2 linked regions of the Variovorax paradoxus genome follow. The protein of the gene in region 1 interacts with the protein of each later gene in a pairwise test. Links are inferred from orthologs where the notes say so. Each region holds a gene or a part of one and is shown in the gene's direction. Other genes may lie near its edges. The genes, in order: purT and AACL56_RS11040.

Region 1 (9,097 bases):
CGGTGTCGGTGTTCCTGCAATGGGCCGTTCGCGGCCCGATGGCATCAGCGCATCAGCGCCTCGCCCAGTGCCTGAAACGCAGGCAGCGTGAGCGGGTCGTTGGCGCCGTTGGCGGCCACAGGGTGCGCCGCGTAGCGCACGATCACCATCTCGGCCTTCGGGTCGATGTAGATGCTCTGGCCGTGGATGCCGCGCGCCATGTAGGCGCCGTGCGGGTTGTGCGACACCCACCACATGTCGCGGTAGCTCCAGCCCTTGAGCAGCGGATAGCCGGCCTTCACGAATCTGGCCGGATCGCCGCCGCGCTGGATGTCCTCCACCACCGCCTTCGGAATCGCCTGCTGCCCGTTGGCGGAACGTCCGCCATTGCGCATCGTTTCGCCGAAGCGCGCCAGGTCGCGCAGCACCGTGTTCAGGCCGCCGCCACCCGACTCGGTGCCGATGCGGTCGACCATGAAGTACGCGTCCTGCTCGGCGCCGATGCGCCGCCAGATCTTCTCGCTCAGCAGATCGGCCAGCGACTGGTTGCTGGCGCGGCGAAGGATCCAGGCGAGCACCTCGGCGTTGACCGTCTTGTAGGCGAAGGCGTCGCCGTGCTCGCCTTCCTTCTTCAGCGTGACGAGGAACTCGTAGAACGACTTGGGCCCGGCGTAGTTCGGGCCCTGCGTGAGCATGCCGCCGGCGCGCGCGTAGTCCCAGATCTCCGCCTTCGGGTCGGCGTAGTTCTCGGAATAGTGCACGCCCACGGTCATGTCCATCACCTGGCGCACGGTGGCGTCGCCGTACGCCGTGTCCTTGAGTTCGGGGATGTACCTGACGACGGGCGCGGCCGGGTCGAGCTTGCCCTCGTCCGCGAGGATGGCCGCCAGCGTGCCCACGAAGGACTTGGTGACCGACATGGCGATGTGCGGGCGCTCGGGCGTGAGCGCGCCGAAGTACTTCTCGTAGACCACCTTGCCGCGGTGCATCACGAGGATGCCGTCGGTGTAGGTGCCCGAGATCATCTGGGCGAAGTTCAGCGTCTGCTCGCCGCCCAGGGGTTTGAAGGTGACCGCCTCGATGTCGTTGCGCGGCGCCGAAGGCAGCGGGCTGGCTGCGCCGCTGCCGCGCCACACGTTGGCCGTGGGCACGGTCTCGCGCACGTGCGAGAAGCTCCAGCGCGTGCGCGGAAACACGCCGCCCGCGGGGTTGTCGAAGGTGATGAGCTTGTCGGGCGGAGGCGGAAAGCCTTTCATCCAGCCCAGCGCGTCGACCGAGGTGGCGGCGGGGTCGGGCAGCGCGGCGGGCGCGGGTGTCTGGGCGGAGGTGGTGTTCACTGCAAGCAGGGTGAAGGCGGCGGCGAGCGCCGTGCGGATGAAGATCGGCATGGGGTTCGGGACGGGCAGGAGATCAACGGCCGCTGAAGCGCGCCGGGCGGCGTTCGACGAAGGAGCGCACGCCCTCGGCGGCGTCCTCGCTGTTGGACAGGCGCTTCTGCGTCTCGATGAATTCCGACACCGCGGCCAGCGGGCCGTGCTCGATGGCTTTCAGCACGTTGAGCCGCGTGGCCACCACCGCCAGTGGCGCCTGGGCCGCGATGCGCTGCGCAATGGCCAGTGCCGCGTCGAGCTCCTCGCCCGCCGGCACCACCTTCTGCACGAAGTTCAGGCGGTAGGCCTCGTCGCTGCCGAACTCGTCGGCCGTGAGCAGGTGCAGCATCGCGTTGCCCAGGCCCGCACGCTCGGCCATGCGCAGCGTAGCGCCGCCCGTGGCCATGATGCCGCGCTGCACTTCCATCTGCGAGAAGCGGCAGTTGTCGGCCGCCACCACGATGTCGGCGCCCAGCATCAGCTCGATGCCCACCGTGAAGCAGATGCCCTTCACGGCCACCACCATCGGCTTGGTGCGGCGGCGGTAGCCCTCGAGCCCGAAGTCGTGCGGCTCGACCAGGCCTTGCGGAATCGCCTTCTCGCCGCGCTTCATGTACTCGGCCACCGCCGGCAGGTCGAGGCCTGCCGTGAAATGGTCGCCGAAGGCATGCAGCACGCCCACGCGCAGTTCCGGATCGTCGTCCAGCCGGGTGTAGGCCTCGGCCAGCTGCTTGAACATCGGCGGCGTCCAGCCGTTGCGCTTGGCCGGCCGGTTGATGCCGATCAGCAGCACGTGGCCGAGCACCTGGGTGTCGATGCAGCCTTCGGCGGGCGGGGTGGTGGGGGTGGCGGTCATGGCGCTTGTCTCCTTGTTTTTTTAACGCCGGGTCAGTACGTATACACGCCGCGGCCGGTCTTGCGGCCTAGTTGGCCCGCGGCGACCATCTCCTTCAGCAGCGGGCAGGGGCGGTACTTGGAGTCGCCGAACTGCTCGAGGTAGACCTCCATCACCGCCAGGCACACGTCCAGGCCGATCATGTCGGCGAGCGCCAGCGGGCCGATGGGCTGGTTGCAGCCCAGCTTCATGCCGGCGTCGATGTCTTCCGCCGTGGCGATGCCTTCGGACAGCACGAAGAAGGCCTCGTTGATCATCGGCACCAGGATGCGGTTGACCACGAAGCCCGGTGCGTTCTTCACCGTGATCGGCGACTTGCCCAGGCGCTCGGCCAGTTCCTTCACCGTGTCGTGGGTGGCATCGCTCGTGAGGTAGCCGCGGATCATCTCCACCAGCGCCATCATCGGCACCGGGTTGAAGAAGTGCATGCCGATGAAGCGGTCGGGGCGCGAGGTGGCGGCGGCCAGCTGCGTGATGGAGATCGACGAAGTGTTCGAGGCGACGATCACTTCCGGCGCCAGCATCTCGTCGACCTGCTTGAGGATCTTGAGCTTGAGCGCGTGGTTCTCGGTGGCGGCCTCGATCACCAGTTGCGCGCTCTTCAGGTCTTCGTAGTTCGTCGAGCCCTGGATGAGCGCCAGCGCGGCGGTCTTCTGCTCGGCGGTGAGCTTCTCTTTCTTGATCAGGCGGTCGAGGCTGCCCGACACGGTGGCCAGGCCCTTGTCGACGGCGGCTTGCGCGATGTCGACCATCACCACCTTCACGCCGGCCACCGCGCAGGCCTGCGCGATGCCGTTGCCCATTGTTCCGGCGCCGATGATGCCGACAGTCTGGATAGCCATGAAAAACTCCTTGAGGAAAACAGAAAAGGGGGTCGCGCACGGCGGTCGCCGCGGCAAGCCGTCGATTGTGAATCAGCACCGCGGCGGCGCCGTTGCCGCGCGTGACACACCCGGCGCGCGGGTGGCTTACAGTGCTGCGGTTGCTTTTTTCCGTCCCCGTCTTTCTTTTCGATTCCAGACCATGACCACCCTCGGCACCCCCCTTTCCCCCTCCGCCACCCGCGTGATGCTGCTTGGCTCCGGTGAACTCGGCAAGGAGGTGCTGATCGCCCTGCAGCGCCTCGGCGTCGAGACCATCGCGGTCGACCGCTACGAGAATGCCCCCGGTCAGCAGGTGGCGCACCACGCGCGCACCATCACCATGAGCGACCCGGCGCAGCTCAAGGCGCTGATCGAGGCCGAGAAGCCCGCCCTGGTGGTGCCCGAGATCGAGGCCATCGCCACGCCGATGCTGCAGGAGCTCGAGGACGCCGGCGTGGTGCGCGTGATTCCCACGGCCCGCGCTGCCCGCCTCACGATGGACCGCGAAGGCATCCGCCGCCTGGCGGCCGAGACGCTGGGCGTGCCCACCAGCCCCTACAAGTTCTGCGACTCGCTGGCCGAGCTGCAGGCGGCCATCGACGGCGTGGACGGCAAAGGAATAGGCTACCCCTGCATCGTCAAGCCGGTGATGAGCAGCTCCGGCAAGGGCCAGAGCAAGATCGACGGCCCCGCCGACGTGCAGAAGGCCTGGGAATACGCCATGGCCGGCGGCCGTGTGAGTCATGGCCGTGTGATCGTCGAGGGCTTCATCGATTTCGATTACGAGATCACGCTGCTGACCGTGCGCGCCAAAGACGCAGCCGGTGCCGTGGAAACGAAGTTCTGCGACCCCATCGGCCATGTGCAGGTGAGCGGCGACTACGTCGAAAGCTGGCAGCCGCACCCCATGGCACCCGCCGCGCTGCAGAAGGCGCAGCAGATCGCGCAGGCCGTCACGGCCGACCTCGGCGGCCAGGGCCTGTTCGGCGTGGAGCTGTTCGTGAAGGGCGACGAGGTCTGGTTCAGCGAAGTCAGTCCGCGCCCGCACGACACCGGCATGGTCACCATGGCCACCCAGTGGCAGAACGAGTTCGAGCTGCATGCGCGCGCCATCCTCGGCCTGCCGGTCGATACGTCGCTCAAGAGCCCGGGCGCGAGCGCAGTGATCTATGGCGGCGTGGATGCCACCGGCATCGCCTTCGACGGCGTCGCCGAGGCCCTGCAGGTACCGGGCAGCGACATCCGCCTGTTCGGCAAGCCCGAGAGCTTCACCAAGCGCCGCATGGGCGTGGCGCTGGTGCACGCGGCCGACACCGACACCGCGCGCAAGCTGGCCAAGGAAGCCGCCTCGCGTGTGAAGCCACGTAAATAAAGGCTCGCCCCCAGGATTCGCGCACTTCGTGTCGCTACTCCTTCCCCCTACCGGGGGCAACACCAGAGGCCCGGCAAAGCCGGTTCCTCGGTGTTTCTGGACTCGCCCCCAGGATGCGCGCACTTCGTGTCGCTGCTCCTTCCCCCTACCGGGGGCAACACCGGAGGCCCGGCAAAGCCGGTTCCTCGGTGTTTCTGGACTCGCCCCCAGGATGCGCGCACTTCGTGTCGCTACGCCTTTCCCCTACCGGGGGCGACACCGACGGCCCGGCGAAGCCGGTTCCGTGGTGTCCATGGCTCGCCCCCGGGATTCGCGCACTTCGTGTCGCTACTCCCTCCCCCTGCCGGGGGCGACACCGACGGCCCGGCGAAGCCGGTTCCGTGGTGTCCCTGGCCTTGACCAGGCTGGCTTCGCGCATTGCGGGGACGTGTTCGCGGCGCACCGGCACACCGGCGTGCCACCGTCGGGGCCGCCATAGCCAGTTTCCGCAAGCCGCGCTTCCATGGCGCGGGCATGGTGCGGGAAGATCGAGCGACATTCGCTCGACCCCTCCCGGAGACTCCATGCTGCATCCCCAGGCGCGTGCCTTGCTCGACTTCATCGAGGCGCGCGGCATACCGCCGACCCATACCCTCTCGCCTGCGGACGCGCGCGCGTTCTATCGCGAGCGCCGTGCCACCACGCAACCGCTGCCCGCCGAAGTGGCGGAGGTGCGCGACCTGGCTGCCGAAGGCCCGCAGGGTCCTGTTCCGGTGCGGCTCTACCGGCCGCTGGGTTCGGGCGCCGGCCCGCTGCCGGTGCTGGTGTACTACCACGGCGGCGGCTGGGTCATCGGTGACCTCGACACGCACGACGTGCTGTGCCGTGAGCTGGCCAACGACGCCGGCTGCGCGGTGGTGGCGGTCGACTACCGCATGGGGCCGGAACACCGCTTCCCGGCCGCAGTGGACGACGTGCTCGCCGCCACGCGCTGGGTGCGCCGCGAATCCGCGGGGCTGGGGCTCGACGCGAGCCGCATGGCCGTGGGCGGCGACAGCGCCGGCGGCAATCTCGCGGCCGTGGTGGCGATCGCCGCGCGCGATGCGGGCAACCTGCCCCTCGTCTACCAGCTGCTGATCTACCCCGCCACCGACATGCGCCGCGGCCACCCGTCGCACCAGGCCAACGGGCAGGGCTACCTGCTGACGCGCGACACGATGGCCTACTTCCACGACCACTACATCACCGACGCTGCGCACGATCTCGACTGGCGCGCCTCGCCGCTGCTGCATACCGACCTGTCGAGGCTGCCGCCCGCACTGGTCGTCACCGCCGGCTACGACCCGCTGCGCGACGAAGGCGCGGCCTATGCCGAGGCGCTCACCACCGCCGGCAACAGGGCGGCGTACGTGTGCTTCGAGCGGCAGATCCATGGCTTCATCACCATGGGCAAGGTGCTCGACGAGGCCGGCACCGCGGTCGCGCTGTGCGCCAGTGAATTGCGCCGCGCGTTCGCGCAGGCCTAGGGAAAGTCCCCGCGCAAATCGATGTCGCGCGAGCGGCCCGCGCCGCTACGATCCAGCCAACAAAAAAACGCCACCGCAGAGTGGCGGTCCACCGATTGCAGGAGACAAGCACCATGCAGCGAACGAGGACGACGACGCCGCCCCCGGGTGGTGCCGCACGGCAGGGCGAACGGCTGATGTGGCTCACGCCGCACCGGGTGTTCTATGCCGGCCTGCTCGGCGCCGCGGCCGAGCGCACAATGGGTGGGCACGGCGTGTGCGTGTCGCCCGCCGGTGCGCCGCCCAACCGCATCCGCATCGGTGGCGGCGCGTGGCAGTCCGGCGAGCTCATCGTGGTGCCGCCGCACGTGCCGCACCAGGTGGAGAGCGAGCATCCGCTGATCTTCAGCCTGCTGATCGAGTCGGAGTCGGTCGACCCCGCGCGCATGCCGGCCTTCCTGCAGCACTGCGGCCCGGTGGAGGCGCCGGCGTTCGTGCAGCGCGTGCGCGATGCCCATGCGCGGCTGCTGGCCGCCTCTCAGCGCGGCACGGACTTCGATGGCTTCGACTTCGACAGGTTGTTCTTCGGCGAAGCGCTGGCGCCGCGCGTGCTCGATCCGCGCATCCGCAAGGTGGCCGAGGCCATCAACGCAGACCCCGCCGCGCCCACGTCGGCGGAAGACTGCGCGGCCTCGGTGCACCTGTCGTTCTCGCGCTTCCTGCATCTGTTCAAGCAGGAAACCGGCATGGCCTTTCGCGCATTCCGCGCCTGGAAGCGCGCGCGCAGCCTGCTGCGCTACGTGCGGCAGGCCTCCACGCTCACCGACATCGCGCTCGACACGGGTTACCCCGATTCGACGCACTTCAGCCATTCGATCCGCCAGGTCTACGGCCTCAAGCCCAGCGACATCCTGGCCGGCTCGCGCCGCCTCGCGCTGCACGACGCGGCAGGCGGCTTCCGGCACTGAGCACGAGGCGAAGGACCCATGCAGATCCTTCAACTCCTGCTGTCGGGCATCGCGCAAGGTTGCATCTACGGGCTGATCGCGCTGGGCTTCGTGCTCATCTACAAGGCCACCGAGACGGTGAGCTTCGCGCAGGGCGACCTGATGATGCTGGGCGCCTTCGGTGCTTTCGCGGGCATGTCGCTGTTCGGCATGCCGTTCTGGCTCGCCGCCATTCTTGCGGTGGTGGCCATGGCCGCCTTCGGCGTGCTGCTCGAGCTGGTGGTGATCCGGCCGATCCTGGGGCAGCCGCAGTTCTCGATCGTGATGCTGACCATCGGCATCGCCTACGTGGCGCGCGGGCTCGTCACCATGGTGCCGGGCATCGGCACCGAGACGCACACGCTGGCCGTGCCCTACAAGGACCAGATCTGGAAGCTCGGCGAGCTGGTGGTCAACCTGGAGCAACTGGCCATCATCATTGCCACGGCCATCCTGTGCGGCCTGCTGTTCGCGATGTTCCGCTACAGCAAGCTGGGCATCGCGATGCAGGCCTCGTCGCAGAACCAGCTCGCGGCCTATTACATGGGCATTCCGGTGAAGCGGCTCAACGGGCTGGTGTGGGGGCTGGCGGCAGCGGTGGCGGCCATCGCGGGCATGCTGCTGGCACCGATCACCTTCGTGCACGCGAACATGGGCTTCATCGGGCTGAAGGCGTTCCCGGCGGCGGTGGTGGGCGGCTTCGGCAGCCTGCCGGGCGCCATCGTCGGCGGGCTGGTGATCGGCATTGTCGAGTCGTTCGCGGGCTTCTACCTGCCCGACGGCTTCAAGGACACGGCGCCCTACATCGTGGTGCTGCTGATGCTCATGATCAAGCCGAACGGCCTGTTCGGCGAGAAGCTGCGCAAGAAGGTGTAAGTCTCATATGCGCTTCATCTTCAAGACAAGCTACGACCAGGACGTCCGCCTCGCCAAGCACGGAGGGCATGTGTTCTGCTACGGCCTGCTCGTGGCCTTCCTGCTGGCCGCGCCGTGGATCATCGATGAGTACTGGCTCGCTCAGCTGACCTTCGTGCTGATCTACGGCATCGTCGGTCTGGGGCTGATGCTGCTGGCCGGGTTCACCGGGCAGTTCTCCATCGGGCATGCGGCGTTCCTGGGAGCGGGTGCGTACACGCAGGGCGTGCTGACCAACCTGGGCGTGCCGTTCCCGCTCGCGCTCGTCGCTGCCGCCGCGCTGGCCGCGGCGGTGGGCGTGGTGGTCGCCTTGCCGGCGCTGCGCGTGAAGGGCATCTACCTGGGCATCGCGACGCTGTCGTTCGGCTTCATCGTCGAGGAGGTGTTCGCGCGCTGGGAGAGCGTGACGGGCGGCAACGCGGGGCTGCACGTGAAGTCGCCGCAGCTGTTCGGCTGGTCGCTGGGCTCGGGCGACGGCTTCTACTTCCTGTGCCTGGTGGTGGCGGTGCTCAGCACGCTGGGCATCCTGAATTTGCTGCGTTCGCCGACCGGGCGCGCCTTCGTGGCGATCCGCGACTCGGAGATCTCGGCGCAGAGCATGGGCATCCACCTGGCGCGCTACAAGACGATGTCGTTCGCGATCTCGGCCGCGCTCGCGGGGCTGGGCGGCGCGCTGTATGCGCACAAGCTGAGCTTCATCTCGCCGGACCAGTTCAGCATCCTGCAGTCGATCGATCTGCTGCTGATGGTGGTGATCGGCGGGCTCGGCTCGGTGCACGGCGCGTTCCTGGGCGCGATCTTTCTCATCGCGATGCCGCAACTGATCTCCATGGGCAAGGACTGGCTGCCTGCGGTCGTGGGTCAGGCGCCGGGGCTGCAGGGGCTCGTCTACGGGCTGGTGCTGATCGCGTTCGTGCTGTTCGAGCCGCTCGGGCTTTACGGCCGCTGGCTGAAGATCCGCACCTGGCTGCAGCTCTTTCCGTTCTACCGCAAGGGGCTGTTCAAGCGGCAGAAGTCGTTCACCAAGTCGGACCGGTTGAGATGACCCACCCCCGTTGCTCGCCCACTTCGTGTGGCCGCCTCCCCCCTCGAGGGGGCGCATCCGGCGGCCCGGCCAAGCCGGTTCCGCGGGCGCCTGCGAACAGGCAGCGCTGCGCGCGCCGCCGGGCATTCCCTCGCGCTCCGCGCCTGCGGCATGGAGTTGCCGAATGAGCCAGGACATCCTCCTGTCTG
Region 2 (8,935 bases), 2.4 Mb from region 1 along the record:
GTCGGCGATCACCACCTCGGGCTGGCCGATGAGCGCACGCGCCGCGGCCACGCGCTGCTGCTGGCCCACGGAAAGCTGCAGCGCCTGGCGCGTCCACAGGTTGCGGTCCAGGCCCATCTGCGAGAGCAGGTGTTCGGCTTCCTCGCGCGCGCTGCCGTTGCGCGAGGCCTGCGTTTCACGCCGGGCCGAGAAACGGCAGGGCAGCAGCACGTTGTCGAGCACGCTCAGGTACGGCAGAAGGTTGAACTGCTGGAAGATGTAGCCCACGTGCGCCACGCGGCAGCGGTCGCGCGCGGCGCCCGAGAGCTGCGACCAGTCGTGGCCCAGCAGCATGACGCGGCCTTCGTCGGCCACCAGCACGCCGGCAAGCAGCGACAGCAGCGTGCTCTTGCCGCAGCCGCTCGGGCCGTGGAGGAACACCGATTCGCCAGCGGCAATGCGGAAGGCCTCGATGTCGATGCAGGGCGCCTTGCCGCCGGGCCAGGTGAAGCGCAGTGCCTCGGCGGCGAGCACGACGCGCAGCAGCGAGGCGTCGGCGGAACCCGCCGACCCTGCGTGAGCGGTGGTGCTCACGTCCTACTTGCCCCAGCTCAGGCGCGCGGGCTGCGCGGCCTGCGCACCGGCGGGCCGCTTCAGCTGGCGCTTGAACTGGCCCTGCGCGGAGGCGATCTGCGAATCGATCTGCCGCAGGCCCTTGAAGGCGCCGAACAAATTCACATCGATGAACTTCGCGGCGGCCGCATTGGTGCAGTTGAAGGAGAAGGTGGCGTCGAGGTCGGCGTGGCCGGCGGGCTCGGCCGGGTCCGGGTTGCCGAGGCCGAGCGCGCCGGAGCGCAGGTCGACGGGGCCGAGCTTGCAGTTGGCCGCGGGGTCGACGACGAACAGCTTGTCGGCCGAGCGCAACTGGGCCACCGCGTCCTCCACGGCCTTCTTCTCGGCATCGGTCTTGGGCGCGCGTTCGAAGCCGACGATGTTGTCCAGCGGCGACTCCATGTCGATCACCACCGTGGGGCCGTCGATGGCCACGTCGAGCTTGAGCTGGCCGTGAACGTGCGCGTGCTGCTGTTGCGCCTGGGCCGGCAGGAACGGGGCGGCCGCGAAAAGTGCGGCGGCCATTGCGAGACCGGCGGTGCGTTGCAGTGTCCGGAATCGTCGATTCGTCAATGTCATGGTTCAGCGCCTTGCCGGGTCGGCAGCCCCGGCGTGTTGCTCCATTCGCTCCAGCTGCCGGCATAGAGCGCGGTCGTCCCCAGACCCGCGATCTGCATCGCGAGCAGGTTGGGCACGGCGCTCACGCCACTGCCGCACTGATGGACAACGCTCGCCGGGTCCCGGCCCCCGAGCAGCGATTCGAACTCGGCGCGCAGTTGCGAGGCCGGCTTGAACTTGCCGTCTGGGCCGATGTTCTCGGCGAAGGGGCGGTTGAGTGCCCCCGGGATGTGACCGGCAATCGGGTCCAGAGGTTCCACCTCGCCGCGGTAACGTGCACCGGCGCGTGCGTCGATCAGGTTCTGGTCAGGCTGGCCGAGCCGGCGCACCACCGTGTCGGTGGTGACGAGCTTCGCGATCGGTTCGCCGGTGACGAAGTTCGACTGGAAGCGAGCGGGCTCCTCGCGGCCCGTGACTTCGCCGCCCGCGGCCTGCCAGGCCTGCAGGCCGCCGTCGAGCACGGCCACGGCGTCGTGGCCCATCCACTTGAGCATCCACCAGAGGCGCCCGCAGTAGTTGGCGCCGTTGCGGTCGTACACCACGGCCTGCATGCCGTTGGCAAAACCGATGCTCGACAGCCATTGCGCGAACTTCTCGCGGCTGGGCAGCGGATGGCGCCCGCCCGAGGCCGGAATCCCGTCGTCCTGCGCCACCACCACGTCGCCATGCGCGCCGGGTGCGCCATGCCTGGCGCTGAGGTCGGTGTCGAGGTTGGCGTAGTGAGCGCCCGGAATGTGCGCGGCGGCGTACTGCTGCGCGCCTGCCTCGGGCTTCATGAGATCGAAGCTGCAGTCGAACACCATGTGCGGGGTGTCGCCCGCCTGCAGCTGCTGGAACTGTTCGACGGAGATGAGGGTGGTGTACATGGTGCTTGCTCCTTCGAAAAGTGACGTCGTCGTTGCGTCTGTCAGTGTTCTTCCGCCGGCGCCTTGGGCACCGCCCGTTGTCGCAACACAGTTGCAGCAATGCCGCTGGCGATGATAAGGGCCATGCCGCCCCAGCCGGCGGCGTCGATGCGCTCGTGGAACACCAGCACGCCGTAGAACGCAGCGAAGACGATGCCCGAATACTGCAGGTTCGCGACCACCAGCGTACCGGCCTGGGTCTTGGCCGTGGCGTAGGCGCGCGTCATGCAAAGTTGTCCGAGGGCGGCGAGCAGGCCGATCGGCAGCAGCCACAGCGCATGCTGCCATGTCCATGCGCTGCCGCCCGAAAACCCCGTGGCGGCCGTGGCGAAAGCGCCGGCCACGGCCGAGCCGACCGCGAAGTAGAAGACGGTGCGCAACTCGGGCTCGCCGATGCGCGACAGCGCCACCACCTGCATGTAGGCGAAGGCGGCGGTCAGGCCCGACAGCAGGCCCAGCATGCCGGCGAAACCCTCGTTGCCGCTGACGCTGGGCTTGAGCATGAGCACCACGCCCACGAAGCCCGCGAGCACCGTCATGGCCAGCGCGCCCTGCAAAGGCGGTCGCTGGACCCGGCCGTCGCGCCCGGGCACCGGCACCCAGGCCAGCAGTGCGCCGCCCACGAGGAAGGCCGCGACCCACACGCTGCTCATGTAGTTGAGCGTGACCGCGGTGGCCAGCGGCATGTGCGCGATCGCATAGAACCACGCGCCCAGCGACACCACGCCGATGGTGCTGCGCCATGCGTGCATGCCGGGGTACCTGGTGGCCAGCGACACCCCGCGGCTGCGCGCCAGCAGCCACAGGAACACGATGCCGATCAGGCCGCGTCCCAGGACCATCTCGCCGCTGTTGAACCACTCGGAGGCGATCTTGACGACCACGCTCATCGTGGCGAACAGAAAGGCCCCCAGCACCATCCACAGCGCTTGCACTATTGGCTCTCCCCCAGACTTCGCGCACTTCGTGTCGCTTCTCCTGCCCCCTCGCCGGGGGCAACACCGGCGGCCCGGCGAAGCCGGTTCCGCGGTGTTCCCCGAACACCCGTCGATGCCGCGTTCATCGGCTCAGGCGTTCTGCATCGCGCTGCGGTACCACTCGTGGAACTGCTGCATGCCGTCTTCCATCGGGCTCTGGTAGGGGCCGGTCTCGTTGTCGCCGCGCAGCATGAGCGCGCGGCGGCCGGCGTCCATGCGCTCGGCGATCTCGTCGTCTTCCACGCAGGTTTCCATGTAGGCGGCCTGCTGGGCCTCGACGAACTCGCGCTCGAAGGCGACGATTTCCTCGGGATAGAAGAACTCGACCATGTTGAGGGTCTTCGTCGGGCTGACCGGGTGCAGCGTCGACACCGTGAGCACGTGCGGATACCACTCGACCATCACGTGCGGGTAGTAGGTGAGCCAGATGGCGCCGTACTTCGGCGGCTTGCCTTCGCGGTACTTGAGCAGCTGCTCCTGCCACTTCTGGTAGACAGGGCTGCCCGCGCGGCCGAGCCGGTTGGCCACGCCCACCGTCTGCACCGAGTAGCGCGGCTTGAACTCCCAGCGCAGGTCGTCGCAGGTGACGAATTGCCCCAAGCCGGGGTGGAACGGGCCGACGTGGTAGTCCTCGAGGTAGACCTCGATGAAGGTCTTCCAGTTGTAGTTGCACTCGTGCAATTCGACGCGGTCGAGCGCGTAGCCCGAGAAGTCGAGATCGGCTTGCGGTCCGAGTCCGGCCATGTCGGCGGCCACGTCGGGGCCGCAGCCGTCGGCGTTCTTTTCGAACAGCAGTCCGTTCCACTCGGTCAGCGGGTAGTTGTGCAGGTTCAGGCAGGGGTCCTGCTCGAAGTGCGGGGCGCCGATCAGCGTGCCGGTGGTGCGCGAGTCGCTCGCGGCATAGGTCCAGCGATGCAGCGGGCAGACGATGTTGCCGCCGGTCTGGCTGTCGAGCTGGCCCCGGCCCTTCAGGATCAGGGCCTGGCGGTGGCGGCACACGTTGGAGATCAGCTCCACGCCCTTGGGCGTGTGCACCAGCGCGCGGCCCTGGTGCTCCTGGGGCAGCGTATGGAAATCGCCCTTTTCGGGCACGGCCAGGCGATGGCCGACATAGCGGGGCCCTCGCGCAAAAAGGTTCTGCATTTCGCGGGCATAGAGGGCCTCGTCGAAATACGCGGAAACTGGAAGTTGGCTCGCGGCCTGCTGCAGTTGAAGACTTAAATCAGACATGGAGGACCTGACCAAGCTCCCCACAGGGAGAGAAGAAGAAAAAAGAACGGAAAGGCGCCGCCTGTGTGGTTCGGCGGCCCGAAGAGGGTGCTGACTTCGTCAACGAGAGAAGTTCGCATTGTACCCGGGGGGCACTTTTTTGCCCCTCGCCTTTTTGTCCGGCTTCGGGGTGCCTGCGGCGGGCGCCCGGGTCACCGTCCTAAAATGCCCGGTTTCACCCACGTTTCGCTTGCATGCCCAAGGTGCCTTCTCCTTCCCCGACCAGCCCGGCGGCAACGCCCGATACCGGCCCGCTGCCTGCCAGCTACGAGGCCGGACTCCAGGAACTGGAACAGCTGGTGGCGGAACTCGAATCGGGCCAGCTGCCGCTCGACCAGTTGCTCGGCAGCTACCAGCGCGGCGCCGCGCTGCTCGCCTTCTGCCGCGACAAGCTGCAGGCGGTCGAGGACCAGATCAAGGTGCTCGACGCGGGCAGCCTCAAGGCCTGGGCGGCCGAATGAGCGCCGCGACGATGAATCCCCCCCATTGGGACGCGAAGACCCTGGCCGGATGGAGCGAACCCCACCTGGCGAATGTCGAATCGGCGCTGTCGCGCTGGGTCGGCGTCGATGCGCCGGTGCTGCTCGGCGACGCGATGCGCTATGCCGTGCTCGACGGCGGCAAGCGGCTGCGGCCGCTGCTGGTGCTGGCGGCCAGCGAGGCCGTCGGCGGCAACACTGTCGCGGCCCTGCGCGCGGCCTGCGCCACCGAGCTGATCCACGCCTATTCGCTGGTGCATGACGATCTCCCGTGCATGGACAACGACGTCCTGCGCCGCGGCAAACCCACGGTGCACGTCAAGTTCGGCGAGGCCGACGCGCTGCTGGCCGGCGATGCGCTGCAGGCCCTGGCCTTCGAGCTGCTCACGCCCGAAGGCGACGAGATTCCACCCGCGATGAAGGCCTCGCTGTGCCGCCTGCTCGCACGCGCCGCGGGCAGCCAGGGCATGGCGGGCGGCCAGGCGATCGACCTCGCCAGCGTCGGCATCGCACTGAACGAAGCGCAACTGCGCGAAATGCACCGCCTGAAGACCGGCGCGCTGCTGCAGGGCAGCGTGGAGATGGGCGCTGCATGCGGCCCTGTCTCATCGGCCGCGCTGGCTGCGCTGCGCGACTACGGCGCGGCCATCGGCCTCGCGTTCCAGGTGGTCGACGACATCCTCGATGTCACCGCCGACTCGCAGACCCTGGGCAAGACCGCCGGCAAGGACGCAGCGGCCGACAAGCCCACCTACGTCTCGCTGCTCGGCCTCGACGGCGCGCGCGCCCAGGCCCGCCAGCTGCTGGCCGACGCGCTCGCCGCGCTGGAACGAAGCGGGCTGGCCGACACCGCAGCGCTGCGCGCATTGGCCCACATGGTGGTCGACCGAGATCGCTGAGAGAGAAAAGAACAACCCTTCATGGCTCCGCTGCTCCCCACACTCCACGACCCCGCACCGATCCGCAAATACGACCGGGCCCAACTGCGCCAGCTCTCCGACGAAGTGCGCGCCTGCGTGCTCGACAACGTCTCGCGCACCGGCGGCCACCTGAGTTCCAACCTCGGTACCGTCGAACTCACGGTCGCGCTGCACCATGTGTTCAACACGCCGCACGACCGGCTGGTGTGGGACGTGGGCCACCAGACGTACCCGCACAAGATCCTGACGGGCCGGCGCGAGCGCATGCCCACGCTGCGCCAGATCGGCGGCATCTCGGGCTTTCCGCAGCGCACCGAGAGCGAGTACGACACCTTCGGCACCGCGCACTCGTCGACCAGCATCTCGGCCGCCTTGGGCATGGCCATGGCCGCGAAGCAGAAGGGCGAAGACCGCCACACCGTGGCCATCATCGGCGACGGTGCGCTCACGGCCGGCATGGCCTTCGAGGCCCTGAACAACGCGGGCGTGTGCGACTGCAAGCTGCTGGTGATCCTGAACGACAACGACATGTCGATCAGCCCGCCGGTGGGTGCGCTCAACCGCTACCTCGCGCAGCTGATGAGCGGCAACTTCTACGCCGCCGCCAAGAGCGTCGGCAAGAGCGTGCTGCGCAATGCGCCGCCGCTGTTCGAACTGGCCAAGCGCCTCGAGCAGCATGCCAAGGGCATGGTGGTGCCGGCCACGCTGTTCGAGCAGTTCGGCTTCAACTACGTCGGCCCTATCGACGGCCACGACCTCGACTCGCTGGTGCCCACGCTGGAGAACCTCAAGCACCTCGACGGCCCGCAGTTCCTGCACGTGGTCACCAAGAAGGGCCAGGGCTACAAGTTGGCGGAGGCCGACCCCGTGGCCTACCACGGCCCCGGCAAGTTCGATCCGCAGGTGGGCCTGGTCAAGCCGACCGCCGTCGCCAAGCAGACCTTCACGCAGGTGTTCGGCCAGTGGCTGTGCGACACCGCCGCCGCCGATGGCCGCCTCGTGGGCATCACGCCCGCGATGCGCGAGGGCTCGGGACTCGTGGAGTTCGAGAAGCGCTTCCCCGAGCGCTACTACGACGTCGGCATCGCCGAACAGCACGCCGTGACCTTCGCGGCCGGCCTCGCCTGCGAGGGGCTGAAGCCGGTGGTGGCGATCTACTCGACCTTCCTGCAGCGCGCCTACGATCAGCTGATCCACGACGTGGCGATCCAGAACCTGCCGGTGGTGTTCGCGCTCGACCGCGCCGGGCTGGTGGGCGCCGATGGCGCGACGCATGCGGGCGCGTACGACATCCCGTTCCTGCGCTGCATTCCCAACATGAGCATCGCGTGCCCGGCCGACGAGCGCGAAACGCGCCAGCTGCTGAGCAGCGCCTACGAGCAGAACCATCCGGTGGCCGTGCGCTATCCGCGCGGCTCGGGTGCCGGCGTGGCGCCGCACCTCACGCTGGAATCCCTGCCTCTGGGCAAGGGCGAAGTCCGCCGCGAAGGCAAGCGGATCGCCGTTCTTGCCTTCGGCACGTTGCTGTACCCCGCACTCGCCGCCGCCGAGTTGCTCGATGCCACCGTGGTCAACATGCGCTGGGCCAAGCCGCTGGATGTCGAGCTGCTGCTGAAAGTGGCGGCCACGCACGACGCCATCGTCACGCTGGAAGAGGGCGCCATCATGGGTGGCGCCGGCAGCGCGGTGCTGGAGGCCCTGCAGGCTGCCAATGTGCAGAAGCCGGTGCTGCAGCTGGGCCTGCCCGACCGCTTCATCGAACACGGCGACCCGGCCAAGCTGCTGTCGGGCATCGGGCTCGATGCGGCAGGCATCGAAAAATCCATCGCCGACCGCTTCGGCCGCGCCTGAGTTTTCGGTATTGCTCTTTCCCCTCCCGGGGAAAGGCTGGGATGGGGGCAAGCGGCTCCAAAGCTGCGCGGCGTTGAAGGCCGCGTGCCCCCGCCCCGACCCTCCCCCGGAAGGAGGGAGAAAGAAAAGACAGCCGGCTCAGCTGCCCAGGTAAGCGTCCTGCACCTTCGGGTTGCCCAGCAGCTCGCGCCCCGTGCCTTCCAGCACGATGCTCCCGGTCTCGATCACATACGCCCGGTCCGCGATCTTCAGCGCCTGGCGCACGTTCTGCTCCACCAGGAAGATCGTCAGCCCCTGCCGGTTGATCTCGCGCAGCGTGCGGAAGATGTCCTGCACGATGATCGGCGCGAGGCCCATCGAAGGCTCGTCGAGCAGCAGCACGCGCGGCTTGGCCATCAGCGCGCGGCCGATGGCCAGCATCTGCTGTTCGCCGCCCGACAGGTTGCCCGCCAGGCCGTCGGCCCGGTCCTTCAGCACCGGGAAGAGCGCGTAGATGCGTTCCAGGTCGGCCGCGCGCGCGGCCGCGCCGTCGCGCCGCGTGTAGGCGCCGAGCTCCAGGTTGTCGCGCACCGTCAGCGTGGTCAGCGTGGCGCGGCCCTCGGCCACCTGCACCACGCCGCCGGCGACGATCTTGTGCGGAGACAGCGCGGTGATGTCCTGCCCCGCGAAGGTCACGCGGCCGGATGCCTTCTTCACCAGGCCCGACAGCGCCAGCAGCGTGGTCGACTTGCCGGCGCCGTTGGCGCCCACGAGCGTGGTGATCTGCCCTTCGTGCAGTTCGAAGTCGATGCCCTTCACGGCTTCCACGTGGCCGAAGGACACCTTCAGGTCCTTCACCTGCAGCAGGGGGGGCGTCATGGTGCCGCTCATGCCGCTGCCTCCTCGTTCGTGGCTTCGTCGTCTTCGCGGCCCAGGTAGGCCTCGATCACCTGCGGGTCGTTGCGGATCGCGTCGGGGCCGCCGCGCGCGATGATGCGCCCGAAGTTCAGCACCGCGATCTGCTGGCACAGGCCCATCACGAAGCGCATGTCGTGCTCGATCATGAAGACCGTGAAACCGCGCGTGGCGATGTTCTCGATCTCCACCATCAGCTCGCTCTTCTCGGTGCTGTTCATGCCCGCCACCGGCTCGTCGAGCAGCAGCAGCTTGGGGTCGGTGGCCAGCGCACGCGCCAGCTCCAGCTTGCGCTGGTCGCCGTAGGAAAGGTTGTCGGCCACGTCGTCGGCCTTGTGGTCGAGCCTGACCCAGCTCAGGAGTTCGCGGGCGCGGTCGCGTGCGCGCTTCTCCTCGCTGCGGAACAGGCCGGAGCTCGCCAGCAGGCCGAA

The links.
Region 2: the proteins of purT (region 1) and AACL56_RS11040 interact in binary tests that used the Escherichia coli proteins (3 or more experiments, as listed by UniProt). The link is inferred for Variovorax paradoxus from one-to-one orthologs.

Annotation. Positions count from the first base shown.
Region 1 is NZ_LR743507.1:32,469-41,565, reverse strand. The notes cover bases 2,374-5,373. They hold purT (formate-dependent phosphoribosylglycinamide formyltransferase), read left to right. Parts: upstream 2,374-3,267; coding sequence 3,268-4,479; downstream 4,480-5,373. Other genes in these bases: AACL56_RS00220 (alpha/beta hydrolase), read left to right, coding at 5,043-5,373; AACL56_RS00230 (3-hydroxybutyryl-CoA dehydrogenase), read right to left, coding at 2,374-3,086. In the rest of the region: AACL56_RS00240 (serine hydrolase domain-containing protein), read right to left, coding at 45-1,367; AACL56_RS00235 (crotonase/enoyl-CoA hydratase family protein), read right to left, coding at 1,390-2,205; more of AACL56_RS00230, read right to left, coding at 2,238-2,373; more of AACL56_RS00220, read left to right, coding at 5,374-5,984; AACL56_RS00215 (helix-turn-helix domain-containing protein), read left to right, coding at 6,098-6,931; AACL56_RS00210 (branched-chain amino acid ABC transporter permease), read left to right, coding at 6,950-7,825; AACL56_RS00205 (branched-chain amino acid ABC transporter permease), read left to right, coding at 7,833-8,909; AACL56_RS00200 (ABC transporter ATP-binding protein), read left to right, coding at 9,073-9,097. UniProt on the Escherichia coli protein: Involved in the de novo purine biosynthesis. Catalyzes the transfer of formate to 5-phospho-ribosyl-glycinamide (GAR), producing 5-phospho-ribosyl-N-formylglycinamide (FGAR). Formate is provided by PurU via hydrolysis of 10-formyl-tetrahydrofolate.
Region 2 is NZ_LR743507.1:2,441,226-2,450,160, forward strand. What follows is about bases 3,940-6,777. They hold AACL56_RS11040 (polyprenyl synthetase family protein), read left to right. Parts: upstream 3,940-4,817; coding sequence 4,818-5,738; downstream 5,739-6,777. Other genes in these bases: AACL56_RS11030 (aromatic ring-hydroxylating oxygenase subunit alpha), read right to left, coding at 3,940-4,321; xseB (exodeoxyribonuclease VII small subunit), read left to right, coding at 4,555-4,821; dxs (1-deoxy-D-xylulose-5-phosphate synthase), read left to right, coding at 5,760-6,777. In the rest of the region: AACL56_RS11010 (ABC transporter ATP-binding protein), read right to left, coding at 1-573; AACL56_RS11015 (DUF2796 domain-containing protein), read right to left, coding at 577-1,116; AACL56_RS11020 (sulfurtransferase), read right to left, coding at 1,167-2,075; AACL56_RS11025 (DMT family transporter), read right to left, coding at 2,117-3,034; more of AACL56_RS11030, read right to left, coding at 3,182-3,939; more of dxs, read left to right, coding at 6,778-7,610; AACL56_RS11050 (ABC transporter ATP-binding protein), read right to left, coding at 7,749-8,480; AACL56_RS11055 (ABC transporter ATP-binding protein), read right to left, coding at 8,477-8,935.